Regions from separate parts of the Alcanivorax sp. HI0007 genome, predicted to be linked through region 2. Evidence: predicted binding sites of a transcription regulator. Region 2 holds the regulator's gene; each other region holds the start of a gene.

Region 1 (4,181 bases), on a different contig from region 2:
TTGCTTCCACGGCGGGCACGTCCAGATGCAGGTCAATGCGGTCCAGTAACGGGCCGGACAGTTTGTTCTGGTAACGCTTTGCCTTGTCGCACCGATAGCCACAGCCCTTTTCCGGGTCACCCAGATACCCGCAGGGGCAGGGGTTCATGGCGGCGATCAATTGAAAGCGGGCGGGGAAAGTCAGTTGTTGGGCGGCACGGGCGATACTCACCTCGCCGGTTTCCAGCGGTTCCCGTAATACCTCCAGCACCCGCCGATCAAATTCCGGCAATTCATCAAGAAACAGGATGCCGTGGTGTGCCAGGGAAATCTCCCCGGGCCGCGGATGACTGCCCCCGCCCACCAGGGCCGTGGCGGATGCGGTGTGGTGAGGGGCCCGGTAGGGGCGTTGATGAAACTGGTCGGCCGGACGCGGCTGTTTCAGCGAATGGATGGCCGCCACTTCCAGGGCCTGCTTCGGGTGCAAGGGAGGCACCAGGCCAGGCAGGCGGGAGGCCAGCATGCTCTTGCCGGCCCCCGGAGGCCCGCTGAGCAGAAGGGAATGGCCGCCAGCGGCGGCAATTTCCAGTATCCGTTTGGCGGCGGCCTGGCCGCGGATTTCCGACAGGCAGGCGCCCTGGAACGTGTTGGCTTGCGGTGCGGGATGCGCGTGCTGTGACAGCAGGCTCTGGCCGGTCAGGTGGGCGGCCACCTGGGCCAACCGGTCACCGGCGACGGTAACGGCGCCGGCCAGTGCCGCCTCGTCGGCATTGTCGCGGGGAACAATCAGGGTGCGGCCGGTATGTTGGCAGGCCAGGGCACAGGGCAGCATGCCGGGGACCTGGCTCAGGGCGCCATTCAGCGCCAGTTCCCCGATGAATTCGTACTGGTTACCGTCCAGCTTTCCGAGCTGACCGCTGGCGAGCAGGATGCCCAGGGCAATGGGCAGATCAAAACGGCCACCGTCCTTGGGCAGATCCGCCGGGGCCAGACTGACGGTAATGCGCCGTTGGGGAAACTCAAAACCACTATTGACCAGCGCCGAGCGTACCCGGTCCCGGCTTTCCCGCACGGCGGTGTCGCCCATGCCAACGATGGTGAAGGCAGGCAGGCCCGGCGCCAGATGGGTCTCCACCCGCACTTCCCGGGCCTGGATTCCGAGCGGGGCGCGGCTGTAGAGCAATGCGTGCGTCACGTTTCCTCGCAGAATTCAGGGGTTGCGAGGCAGTGTACGGGGAGGAGGTGGCGCTACGTGTGCGAGGTTGTCGGTGGCAGATGTAGGAAATCAGACTTTCGTAGGAGCGTAGCGAATCACTTGCCCGGAGATACGAGTGACGAGGAGCGAGTTGCGAAAGGCTGGGCTGGTCGGGCTCTTCGAAACTCGTACCTCGTCACTCGCTTTCGGTGGCGTCAGGCGTCCGTCGGTTTCTCCAACTCCGCCACCTGCTTCTCCAGTGCTTCCAGCTTTTCCCGGGTGCGCATCAATACCTGCTGCTGAATATCGAACTCTTCCCGGGTGATCAGGTCCAGTCGGCTGACGGCCTCTGCCAGTACGCTGCGCACATTTCGCTCCACTTCGCTGCGCAGGCCGCCCAGATCGGTGGGCAGGCGCCCGCTGATGTCGGCCATCAGGCGGTCGATAAAGGGTTGGTCGCGCATCTCGAATCTCCATCGGGGGCAGGACCCATGGTTGGCCAGGGCCGCTGGCAATGCGGTCTGTGGCGATGGTCCTTGTATTGGTGGGCGGATGGTAGCACGGTGTCCGGGGGCGCGGCACCGGCGGTGCAGGGCAGAGGCGATGCACCAAGTTGGAACTCGCCCCAAGGTGGTGCGCTATAATGGCGCGCCGAACCGATTCCTTGAATCGGAATCGGTGTGTAACTCCCTGAAAATGTATGACTTTCTAAATCTGGCATGGGTCGTGCACTTGTAGGGTCAGAGCGTTCGAGCAAACTGTGGATCGGGAACCATAACGGGGCTCGAAGTGAAACGGACGACACCGGACGCGGTGAAAGCTGAGGAGAATGAAATGAAACTGGTTACTGCCGTAATTAAGCCGTTCAAATTGGATGACGTGCGTGAAGCACTCTCCGAGATCGGCGTACAGGGCATCACCGTTACCGAGGTGAAAGGCTTTGGACGCCAGAAAGGTCACACCGAGCTGTACCGGGGTGCCGAGTATGTGGTGGATTTTCTGCCCAAGGTAAAAATCGAGGTGGCCATCGCCGAATCCTCTCTGGATCAGGTGATTGAAGCCATCGCGAAAGCTGCCAATACCGGCAAGATTGGTGACGGCAAGATCTTCGTTACCACCCTGGAGCAAGCCATTCGTATCCGTACCGGTGAGACCGGTGAGGACGCGATTTAAAGTTTTACCGTGTTGTAAATCGACCCATGCCAGGGTTTAGAGAACACGCTTCCATTTTCGGAGGGTTGCATTGTGGAAAATCAAATTTTTGAACTTCAGTACGCCATGGACACCTTTTATTTTCTGGTGTGTGGCGCATTGGTAATGTGGATGGCTGCCGGTTTTGCCATGCTGGAAGCCGGTCTGGTGCGTGCGAAAAACACCACCGAAATTCTCACCAAAAACGTGGCGCTGTTTGCCATTAGCTGCATCATGTATCTGGTGTGCGGTTACGCCATCATGTACGGCGGCGGCATCTTCCTGGACGGTATCGAAGCCTTCGATCTGGCCGGTGTACTGAGTGCCTCTGCGGAGAACGGTTTCGACGGTGATTCTGTCTACTCCGGTGCCTCTGACTTCTTCTTCCAGGTAGTGTTCGTGGCGACTGCCATGTCCATTGTCTCCGGTGCGGTTGCCGAGCGCATGAAGCTGTGGGCTTTCCTGGTCTTTGCAGTATTCATGACCGGTGTGATCTACCCGCTGGAAGGTTCCTGGACCTGGGGTGGTGCCGACGTGTTTGGCATGTACAACCTGGGCGACCTGGGCTTCTCTGACTTCGCCGGTTCCGGCATCGTTCACATGGCCGGTGCCGCTGCTGCGCTGGCGGGTGTCCTGCTGCTGGGTGCCCGTAAAGGCAAGTACGGTCCTAACGGTGAAGTGCACGCTATCCCCGGTGCCAACCTGCCGCTGGCGACCCTGGGTACCTTCATCCTGTGGATGGGCTGGTTCGGTTTCAACGGCGGTTCCGTACTGAAGCTGGGTGATGCTGCTAACGCACACTCTGTTGCCATGGTGTTCCTGAACACCAATGCCGCTGCTGCTGGTGGTGCGGTTGCTGCCCTGATCGTTGGCCGCATCCTGTTCGGCAAGGCTGACCTGACCATGCTGCTCAACGGTGCGCTTGCCGGTCTGGTTGCCATCACTGCCGAGCCGTCTACCCCGACTCCGCTGCTGGCTACCCTGTTCGGTGCCGCTGGTGGTGTGCTGGTAGTGTTCAGCATCCTGACTCTGGACAAGCTGAAGATCGATGATCCGGTGGGTGCCATCTCCGTCCACGGTGTGGTGGGTCTGCTGGGTCTGCTGCTGGTACCGGTTACCAACGCTGATGTGTCCTTCTCCGGCCAGATCATCGGTGCCGCTACCATCTTCATCTGGGTATTCGTGGCCAGCCTGATCGTCTGGGGCATCCTGAAAGCCGTCATGGGCATCCGGGTTTCCGAGGAAGACGAGTACGAAGGCATGGACATCGCCGACTGCGGCATGGAAGCCTACCCGGAATTCGTGAAAGGTTAATCCTTCACAACGACTTCCTTGAAATGACAGGGCGCCTTCGGGCGCCCTTTTTTTGTTTTCAAAAAAGGGTCGCGGAGCCTTTGCAGGGCGAGAAAGGTGGATTAGGCGTTCGAGGTACGAGGAGCGAGTCACGAAAGCAAAGCCCTGCGTCCGCGAAAGCCAGGTTTTCGCTCCTCGCTCCTCGCTCCTCGCTCCTCGAGACTCGTATCTCGTATCAGAGGCGTTTGTCCCCTGTGCTATGATGCCCCCTTTTCCGCCAGCTGCCTGCCGACACCATGACCGAAACCACTGTTATCCGCCTCCGCAAGAATGAAGAGCGCCGCCTCAAAGCCGGCCATCTGTGGGTCTATGCCAACGAGATCGACACCCGCCATACCCCGCTGCGGGATCTGCCCGCCGGCGTTGCCTGTGTGGTGGAAGACAGCCGCGGCAAACCGCTGGGCCGGGCCCTGCTCAGTCCTCATTCACTGATTGCTGCCCGTCTTTACAGTCGGGATGTGAA
Region 2 (4,181 bases):
TCCTGACCCTTGAAAAAGGAGTAAAGAGTGAGTTTGACGCACCGGCTTCTTAGAACCATCGCCCTTGCCGCTGCCCTGCCGGTGACGGCGTTGGCGGCGCCTGGGCAAATGCCCGTGTCTGTCACCGCTGATTCCGGGCGCTTTGAGCAGGACGCTGGCAGCGGCCTGTATCGCGGCAATGTGGAGCTGATACAGGGCAAGCGCAAACTGTTTGCCGATGAAATGCGCCTGTTTACCCGTAATGGCGAACTGACTCGCGTGGAGGCCTCAGGCACCCCGGTACGCATGCAAGAAGGCAAGGACCTGCAGGCCCACGCCAACAACCTGGTCTACGACATCCGCAAACGCACCCTGGTGCTCACCGGTGATGCCTACATTGAACATCTTGGCAACACTTTCGAGGGCGCCCGGGTGGAATACAGCCTGGACTCCAAGCGAGTCGACGCCAGCAGTGAAGGCGACAAGCGAGTGAGACTGGTGATCCCCGCCGAGAACCAGACACCTGGCACCGAACAAGCCCCACCGGCAGACGACAATGCAAACGGCGAGGCGCCTGTGGCGCCCTCCCCCGAGGCGGAGCCAAACACCCCATGAGCCATTTACGCGCCCATCACCTGGCAAAAAGCTACAAGGGCCGCCGGGTCATCGAAGATGTGTCCCTGGACGTGGAAGCCGGCCAGATCGTCGGCCTGCTTGGGCCCAACGGCGCCGGCAAGACCACCTGCTTCTACATGATCGTAGGCCTGGTGGAAGCCGATGCCGGGCGCATCGACATCAACGACGCGGACATCACCCATCTGCCCATGCATGGTCGCGCCCAGCGCGGCATCGGCTACCTGCCCCAGGAAGCCAGCATCTTCCGCCGCCTGACCGTGGAAGAGAACATCATGGCGATCCTGGAAACCCGCAAGGATCTCAGCAAGGCGGAACGTCACGAGCGCATGGAAAGCCTGCTCAAGGAATTCCATATCACCCACATTCGCGATTCCCTGGGCATGAGCCTGTCCGGCGGCGAACGGCGCCGGGCGGAAATTGCCCGCGGCCTGGCCACGGACCCGGATTTCATTCTGCTGGATGAGCCTTTCGCCGGCGTGGACCCGATTTCCGTGAACGACATCAAGGGCATCATTCGCCACCTGAAAGAGCGCGGTATTGGTGTACTGATCACTGACCACAACGTGCGTGAAACGCTGGATATCTGCGATACCGCCTACATCGTCAGCGCCGGCCATATCATCGCCTCCGGCGATGCAGACACCATTCTGGGCAACCAACAGGTGCGGGATGTGTACTTGGGTGCCGACTTTAGACTGTAAACAAATTGACAGTTGATAGAGGACAGTTGACAGCTGTCGCGGGAAATCCTGTCTTCATCTGCAATGTATGAGGCCGCGTTTAAAGCTTGGGCGCGGCCTCAAATGGTTTTCTGAACCAAGAGCCTTTATCGCGTAGCTGTCAACTGTCCACTATCAACTGTCAACTCCGCTCCATAGCACAGAACCACCATTGGCACAAATATTGCTTGCCTCATAGATAGGCTGTTATTCTCGGGTTTTGGGGACCAATCAGCCTGAGCAGTATGAAGCCAAGCCTACAACTACAAATCGGCCAGCAGCTGACCATGACACCGCAGCTGCAGCAGGCCATTCGCCTTTTGCAGCTGTCCACGCTGGACCTGCGCCAAGAAATTCAGCAGGCAGTAGAAAGCAATCCGTTGCTGGAGCTGGCTGACGATTTTGGCGACGAATCCCTGCCTGACACTGACGAAGAGCGTCAGGACGAGCAGGAGCTGGATACCGAACGGGAAGATGCCCTGGAAGAGTTCGTGGACGACGAACCGGGCATTGAAACGGAATGGGACGATGTCTATTCCGGCCAGACCAGCAGCGCCTCCACCGCCCTTCCCGACGATGCCGACGACTGGCAGCAACGCCATAGTGTGGCCGGCAACCTGCAGGACCACCTGCTCTGGCAACTGAACCTGACTCCCATGAGCGATGTGGACCGCATTATCGCCATGACCATCATCGAATCCCTGGACGATCGCGGCTACCTGACCGTGTCCGTGGACGACATCGTGGCGATGATGAATGCTCAGGAGGACCTGCTCACCGAAGGCGATGAACTGGAAGCCGATGAGGTACTGGCGGTGCAGCATCGCCTGCAGCAATTTGATCCGGTGGGCGTGGCCAGTCTCGATCTGGCCGACTGCCTGCGCGTGCAGCTGCGCCAACTGCCCTCGGACACACCCTTCCTGGAGTATGCCCTGGCCCTGCTGGGGCATCTGGAGCTACTGGAAAAACACGACTATGCCGCCCTGCGGCGGGTCCTGCAGATCAGCGAGGAAAATCTGCTTGATGCCCTCTCCCTGCTGCGCACTCTGGATCCTGCCCCCGGTGAGCAGATCGGGGAAAGCCAGGTGGATTACGCGGTCCCGGACGTGATCGTGCGCCAGCACCAGGGCCACTGGCAGGTGAGCCTGAACGAGGAGGTGCTGCCCAAGGTCAACCTGCAGCAGCAGTACGCCGCCATGGCCCGCAAAGCCGGGGGAGAGGATGGTCAGTACCTGCGCAACTGCGTGCAGGAGGCCAAGTGGTTCATCAAGAGCCTGCAAAGCCGCCACGACACCCTGTTGAAGGTGGCCACCCGTATTGTTGAAGTCCAGCAAGACTTCTTCGATTATGGGGAGGAGGCCATGAAACCCCTGGTTCTGGCCGACATTGCCGATGCCGTCGAGATGCACGAATCGACCATTAGTCGGGTCACCAACCAGAAATACATGATGACACCCCGCGGCGTCTTTGAGCTGAAATATTTCTTCTCAAGTCACGTGGGAACAGACGGCGGCGGTGAGTGTTCCTCCACCGCTATTCGTGCCATTATTAAGAAGCTGGTCGCTGCCGAGAATCCCCGCAAGCCGCTCAGCGACAACAAGCTGGCAAGCTTGCTGAATGAGCAGGGAATCAACGTGGCGCGCCGGACAGTCGCCAAGTACAGAGAGGCGATGAGAATACCGTCATCCAGCGCCCGCAAGCGTTTGGTGTAGGCGCCGGGACGGCCCAAGAGCAGGTAAAGGAGCCAGACATGCAAATTAATATCAGCGGTCATCACCTGGAAATTACCGACGCTTTGCGAGCCTATGTGGGAGACAAGTTTTCCCGTCTTGAACGGCATTTCGACCAGATTACCAGTGTCCAGGTGATTCTTTCCCCGGAACCCAAGACCCACAAGGCGGAATCCACTATCCATATCTCCGGGGCTGACGTCTTCGCCACCGCTGAGGCAGTGGACATGTACGCTGCCATCGACAAGCTGACGGACAAGCTCGACCGCCAGATTCTCAAACACAAGGAAAAGGCCGTCAGCCACAAGCACGGCCACTGACCCCAAAGCGACAATTATGCGAGTTCGCGAACTACTCACCGAAGCACGCACCCATAATCAGGTGCAGGCCAGCAGCAAGAAACAGCTGCTGGACCAGGTTGCGCAGCTGGCTGCGGCCGGCTGCGACAGCCTCAACGAACAGGAGGTCTTCGACGCCCTGGTAGCCCGGGAAAAGCTGGGCTCCACGGGCATCGGCGAAGGCATCGCCATTCCTCACTGTCGTCTCGGTCACTGCCAGCAACCCATCGGGCTGCTGCTGAAACTGTCCACTCCCATCGATTTTGATGCCGTTGACGGTCGCCCCGTGGATCTTGTGTTTGTGTTGCTTGTTCCCCAGGAAAACCCGGAACAGCACCTGAAAACCCTCAGCCACCTGGCCTCCCTGTTCAACGACGACGACTACCGTGCCGAGCTGCGACTCAGCAAGGACAATCACCACCTGTATCACACTGCCGTGGAATCCGAAGCGGAGCTGCGACTGGCATCATGACATTACCCATCAAGCTTTCGGGCATTATGCGTCAGAGCCACCGCCCCTCCTCTGCTGACCGTGGATGCCTGCGTGTGGTGTATGGCAGAGGCGCGGTGCAGCCATGAAACTCACCATCATCAGCGGCCGCTCCGGCTCGGGAAAGACCACGGCCCTGCAGGCCATGGAAGACCAGAACTACTATTGCGTCGACAACCTGCCGGTGGGCATGTTGCCCACTCTTGCAGAGCAGCTGAGCCAGGGAGAGCTGCCCATTGAGCGGGCGGCGGTAGGCATTGATGCCCGCAACCTGCCTACCCAGTTGCTG
Region 3 (4,181 bases), on a different contig from region 2:
TCCGCGGCCTCCCGGGCGGCACCGGCACTGGACAGGCCATCGGCCAGGGCGGCCACAATACCCTTGGTACGTAACAGTGGGCCCTCGGGGATCTGCATGGCCAGGGCATCCTGGTTATGCAGCTTGGGCCCCGGATCGCTGTATTGGCCGATGCGAACCTGCGGGTGCAGGTCCGGTTCGACGGTGGCTTCCGGAGCGGTAGCGGTGGCGCTGGCTACATCCATGATCAAAACTCCTGTGTATGACGTGGCGGAGAGACTCAGCCCACCTCAATAAGCTGAACGTCGCCTTTTTCGTCGATTTCCGCAATATGCCCCTTGGGTTCATCCAGAAACTGCACGGCGGCCAGGGCCACGGCTGCGCTGGCGGCAATCACCAGGAAGAAGGTGGACGGATCCACAAAGGTCAGCACGGTCAGGAAGATCACGGCGCCGGCATTGCCGTAGGCACCCACCATACCGGCGATCTGACCGGTAAGGCGGCGCTTGATCAGCGGCACGGTGGCAAACACGGCCCCCTCGCCAGCCTGCACAAAGAAGGAGCAGCACATGGTCGCAATCACCGCCAGGGCAATGGGCCAGCTGCTGCCGATCTGGCTCATCAGGCCGTAACCCACCATCAGCCCGCAGAGCAGGATCGCCAGGGATTTTTTGCGCCCGAACTTGTCGGAGACCCAGCCGCCACCGGGACGAGCGACCAGGTTCATAAAGGCATAGCCGGAGGCCAGCAGACCGGCGGTGACCGCGCTCAGGCTGAAGGTATCGGTAAAGAACAGCGGCAGCATGGACACCACTGCCAACTCGGAGCCAAAGGTCACCATGTAGGCCAGATCCAGAATCGCCACCTGCTTGAAACTGTAGCGGTCGTGTTCAGGAACCCCTTCCTTGAGGTGATCACGGTTGACCCGCCAGGCCTGACCGAGCTGTATCACGGCCAGGCTGATAATCAGTGCTGCCAACAGTAACTGGGTGGTCTGGCCAAATAGATTCAGGTTGGTGGGGCCCAGGCGCCAGACGATGACGAGCAGGGCAATGTACAGCGGCAGGCTCATGGCCAGATAAAAGAACAGGTCCTTCTTGCTGCTCACTTCCAGGGCGCTGGCTTTCTTCGGCTTGAAGTAGGACGCCCCCTGGGGCGTGTTGCGTGCCCGCCACAGGAAAAAGGTGCCATAGAGGAAGGCCACGGCACCGGTGGTGGCAATGGCCCAGCGCCAGCCGTTTTCGCCGCCATAGAGGAGAGCCAGGGAAGGCAGGGTAATCGCCGCGGCAGCGGAGCCGAAGTTGCCCCAGCCCCCATAAACGCCTTCCGCGAGGCCCACTTCCCGGGCCGGAAACCACTCGCTGATCAGGCGGATGCCCACCACGAAGCCGGCCCCCACAAACCCCATCAGCAGACGGGTGACTGCCAGCTGTTCATAGCTGGTGGAAAGTGCGAAGGCCCAGCAGGGGAGCGCGGCCAGCATCAACAGTGAGCCAAACACCAGTCGGGGACCGAAGCGGTCCACCAGTGAGCCGATGATCACCCGTGCAGGAATGGTCAGGGCCACGTTAAGTATCAGCAACGCTTTTATCTGGTCCGGGCTCAAATCGAAGGCTTCCCGAAGGTGCCCCATTAATGGCGCATGGGAAAACCAGACAACAAAGGTAATAAAGAACGCCAGCCAGCTCAGGTGCAACAGGCGGATACGCGGCGCGGACAGGTTCAACAGATTCAGCTTTTGATCGCTCATGACTTCTCCATGCATGGGCGGTTAACGACGGGCTGATCTGAGCAACTCCTGTGCCACCTTGGTAAGTGACTGTTTTCAATAAAATAAAATGAAATGCAGCCGCAATAAGACAATCCCTGTGCGCAAATGCGGAGCGTTTTTGTGCCATGTCGGTGCACGGAAAAATGCATTTTTCTCGTGCATGAACGCATTAAAAGAAAGCAGTTTTTTTGGATTTATTGCCAGAAAAAACCAATAAATCTATTGGAAACATGGGGTTATCAAGTTGGCACAGGGCTTGCTCAGTGGTGAGTGTCAGTCATGCACCGCGAGGGTGAGCCTTATGGCAAAGCAACAACTTCTACTTATTGGCCACGGCATGGTGGGTCAACGTTATCTGGAGTCCCTGGTAGCCCAGGGTGGCCGCGAGCACTTCGACATTACTGTATTGTGCGCGGAGCCACTGCCGGCCTATGACCGCGTGGGACTAACCGGCTATTTCTCCGGCAAGACTGCCGATGACCTGTCGCTGGTGCCGGAAGGTTTCTTTGATCAGCACAACATCACGCTGAAGCTCAATACCAAGGCGGACGTCATTGATCGTGTCGCTCGTACGGTGACCACCCATACCGGCGAGACACTGGGTTACGACAAGTTGGTGCTGGCCACCGGTTCCTATCCGTTTGTGCCGCCGATTCCCGGTAACGACCGGGACAACTGTTTCGTCTACCGCACCATTGAGGATCTGGATGCCATTATCGCCGCCAGTAAGGATGGCAAGGTCGGCACGGTGGTGGGGGGTGGCCTGTTGGGTCTGGAAGCGGCAAAAGCCCTTCATGATCTGGGTCTGCAAACCCATGTGGTGGAGTTCGCGCCGCGCCTGATGGCCGTGCAGGTGGACGACTTTGGGGGTGGCCTGCTCAAGGACAAGATCCAGGAGCTGGGTGTCACTGTGCACACCAACACCGGAACCCGGGATATTGTCGACGGGGAAAGCTGCAAACATCGAATGAATTTCGGTGAAGACAGACATCTGGAAACCGATGTGATTGTGTTCTCTGCCGGGATTCGTCCCCATGACGAACTGGGTCGCGCCTGTGAACTGGACATCGGCGAGCGAGGCGGGATTGTGGTGAACAACCACTGTGTCACCTCCGATGACAACATCTATGCCATCGGTGAGGTGGCGCTGTGGGAAGGGCGCATCTTCGGCCTGGTGGCACCGGGTTACCAGATGGCGGAGATCGCGGCCGAACATCTGATGGGCAAGCAGGAAAAACAGTTCCTCGGTGCGGACATGAGCACCAAGTTGAAACTGATGGGCGTGGATGTGGCGTCCATTGGTGATGCCCATGGCAATACCCCCGGTTCGCGCAGCACCGTGTTCATGGATCAGACCGCCGGCATCTACAAGAAGGCGGTGATCAGTGAGTGCGGCAAGAAACTGCTCGGTGCGGTACTGGTGGGGGATGCCAACGACTACGGTAACCTGTTGCAGCTTTGTCTGAATGAGATGGACCTGCCCGGTGACCCTGCCGCCCTGGTGGCGCCGGTCTCTGATGGTGCGCCGTTGCTGGGGGCCGATGCCCTGCCTGACAGCGCCCAGATCTGTTCCTGTAACAACGTCTCCAAAGGTGATCTGTGCGCGGCCATTGATGGCGGTGCCATGACCGTTGGTGACCTGAAATCCTGCACCAAGGCCTCCGCCACCTGTGGCGGTTGTTCGGCACTGGTGAAACAGGTACTGGACAGCGAACTGGAAAAACGCGGTGTGGAAGTGAACAACCACCTGTGCGAACACTTCCCGTATTCCCGTCAGGAAATCTATCACCTGGTGCGAGTCGGTCAGATCACCACCTTTGACGAACTGTTGGAAAAACACGGTAGCGGTGACGGCTGTGACATCTGTAAACCCACGGTCGCCTCGGTGTTGGCGTCCTGCTGGAACGACTACGTCTTGAAGAAGCCCCACGCGGGCCTGCAGGACACCAACGACTACTTCCTGGGCAACCTGCAGCGCGACGGTACCTATTCCGTGGTACCCCGTGTGGCCGGCGGCGAAATTACTCCGGACAAGCTGATCGTGCTCGGTGAAGTGGCCAAGAAATACGACCTCTACACCAAGATCACCGGTGGCCAGCGGGTGGATCTGTTTGGTGCCCGCGTGGAGCAGTTGCCGGATATCTGGCGCACCCTGGTGGATGCCGGCTTTGAAACCGGCCACGCCTACGGCAAGTCCCTGCGTACCGTGAAATCCTGTGTCGGCTCCACCTGGTGCCGCTATGGGGTGAAGGATTCGGTCGGTACCGCTATTCAGGTGGAAGAGCGTTACAAAGGTCTGCGCAGTCCCCACAAGATCAAGATGGCGGTCAGTGGCTGTACCCGCGAATGTGCCGAAGCGCAAAGCAAGGATGTGGGGGTGATCGCCACCGAGAAAGGCTGGAACCTGTATGTGTGCGGCAACGGCGGCATG

The links. Region 2 encodes sigma-54, which starts transcription at its own class of promoters, with help from an activator protein. Its sites were predicted from a motif close to TGGCACNNNNNTTGCTNT; they were not measured.
Region 1: glnK (P-II family nitrogen regulator) is a predicted target of sigma-54. The motif match lies at 1,890-1,907, and genes of this name have one in related genera.
Region 3: A3714_RS06505 (NarK family nitrate/nitrite MFS transporter) is a predicted target of sigma-54. The motif match lies at 1,768-1,785, and genes of this name have one in related genera.

The regions. Positions count from the first base shown of each region.
Region 1 is NZ_LWEJ01000035.1:33,035-37,215, forward strand. It holds gene A3714_RS02265 (YifB family Mg chelatase-like AAA ATPase) at 1-1,174, opposite strand, end outside; gene A3714_RS02270 (accessory factor UbiK family protein) at 1,390-1,638, opposite strand; gene glnK (P-II family nitrogen regulator) at 2,009-2,347, shown strand; gene A3714_RS02280 (ammonium transporter) at 2,420-3,679, shown strand; gene A3714_RS02285 (class I SAM-dependent rRNA methyltransferase) at 3,955-4,181, shown strand, end outside.
Region 2 is NZ_LWEJ01000171.1:52,352-56,532, forward strand. It holds gene lptC (LPS export ABC transporter periplasmic protein LptC) at 1-53, shown strand, start outside; gene lptA (lipopolysaccharide transport periplasmic protein LptA) at 28-594, shown strand; gene lptB (LPS export ABC transporter ATP-binding protein) at 591-1,316, shown strand; gene A3714_RS09575 (RNA polymerase factor sigma-54) at 1,580-3,046, shown strand; gene hpf (ribosome hibernation-promoting factor, HPF/YfiA family) at 3,085-3,384, shown strand; gene ptsN (PTS IIA-like nitrogen regulatory protein PtsN) at 3,401-3,874, shown strand; gene rapZ (RNase adapter RapZ) at 3,978-4,181, shown strand, end outside.
Region 3 is NZ_LWEJ01000114.1:12,540-16,720, forward strand. It holds gene A3714_RS06500 (bifunctional protein-serine/threonine kinase/phosphatase) at 1-224, opposite strand, end outside; gene A3714_RS06505 (NarK family nitrate/nitrite MFS transporter) at 260-1,729, opposite strand; gene nirB (nitrite reductase large subunit NirB) at 2,052-4,181, shown strand, end outside.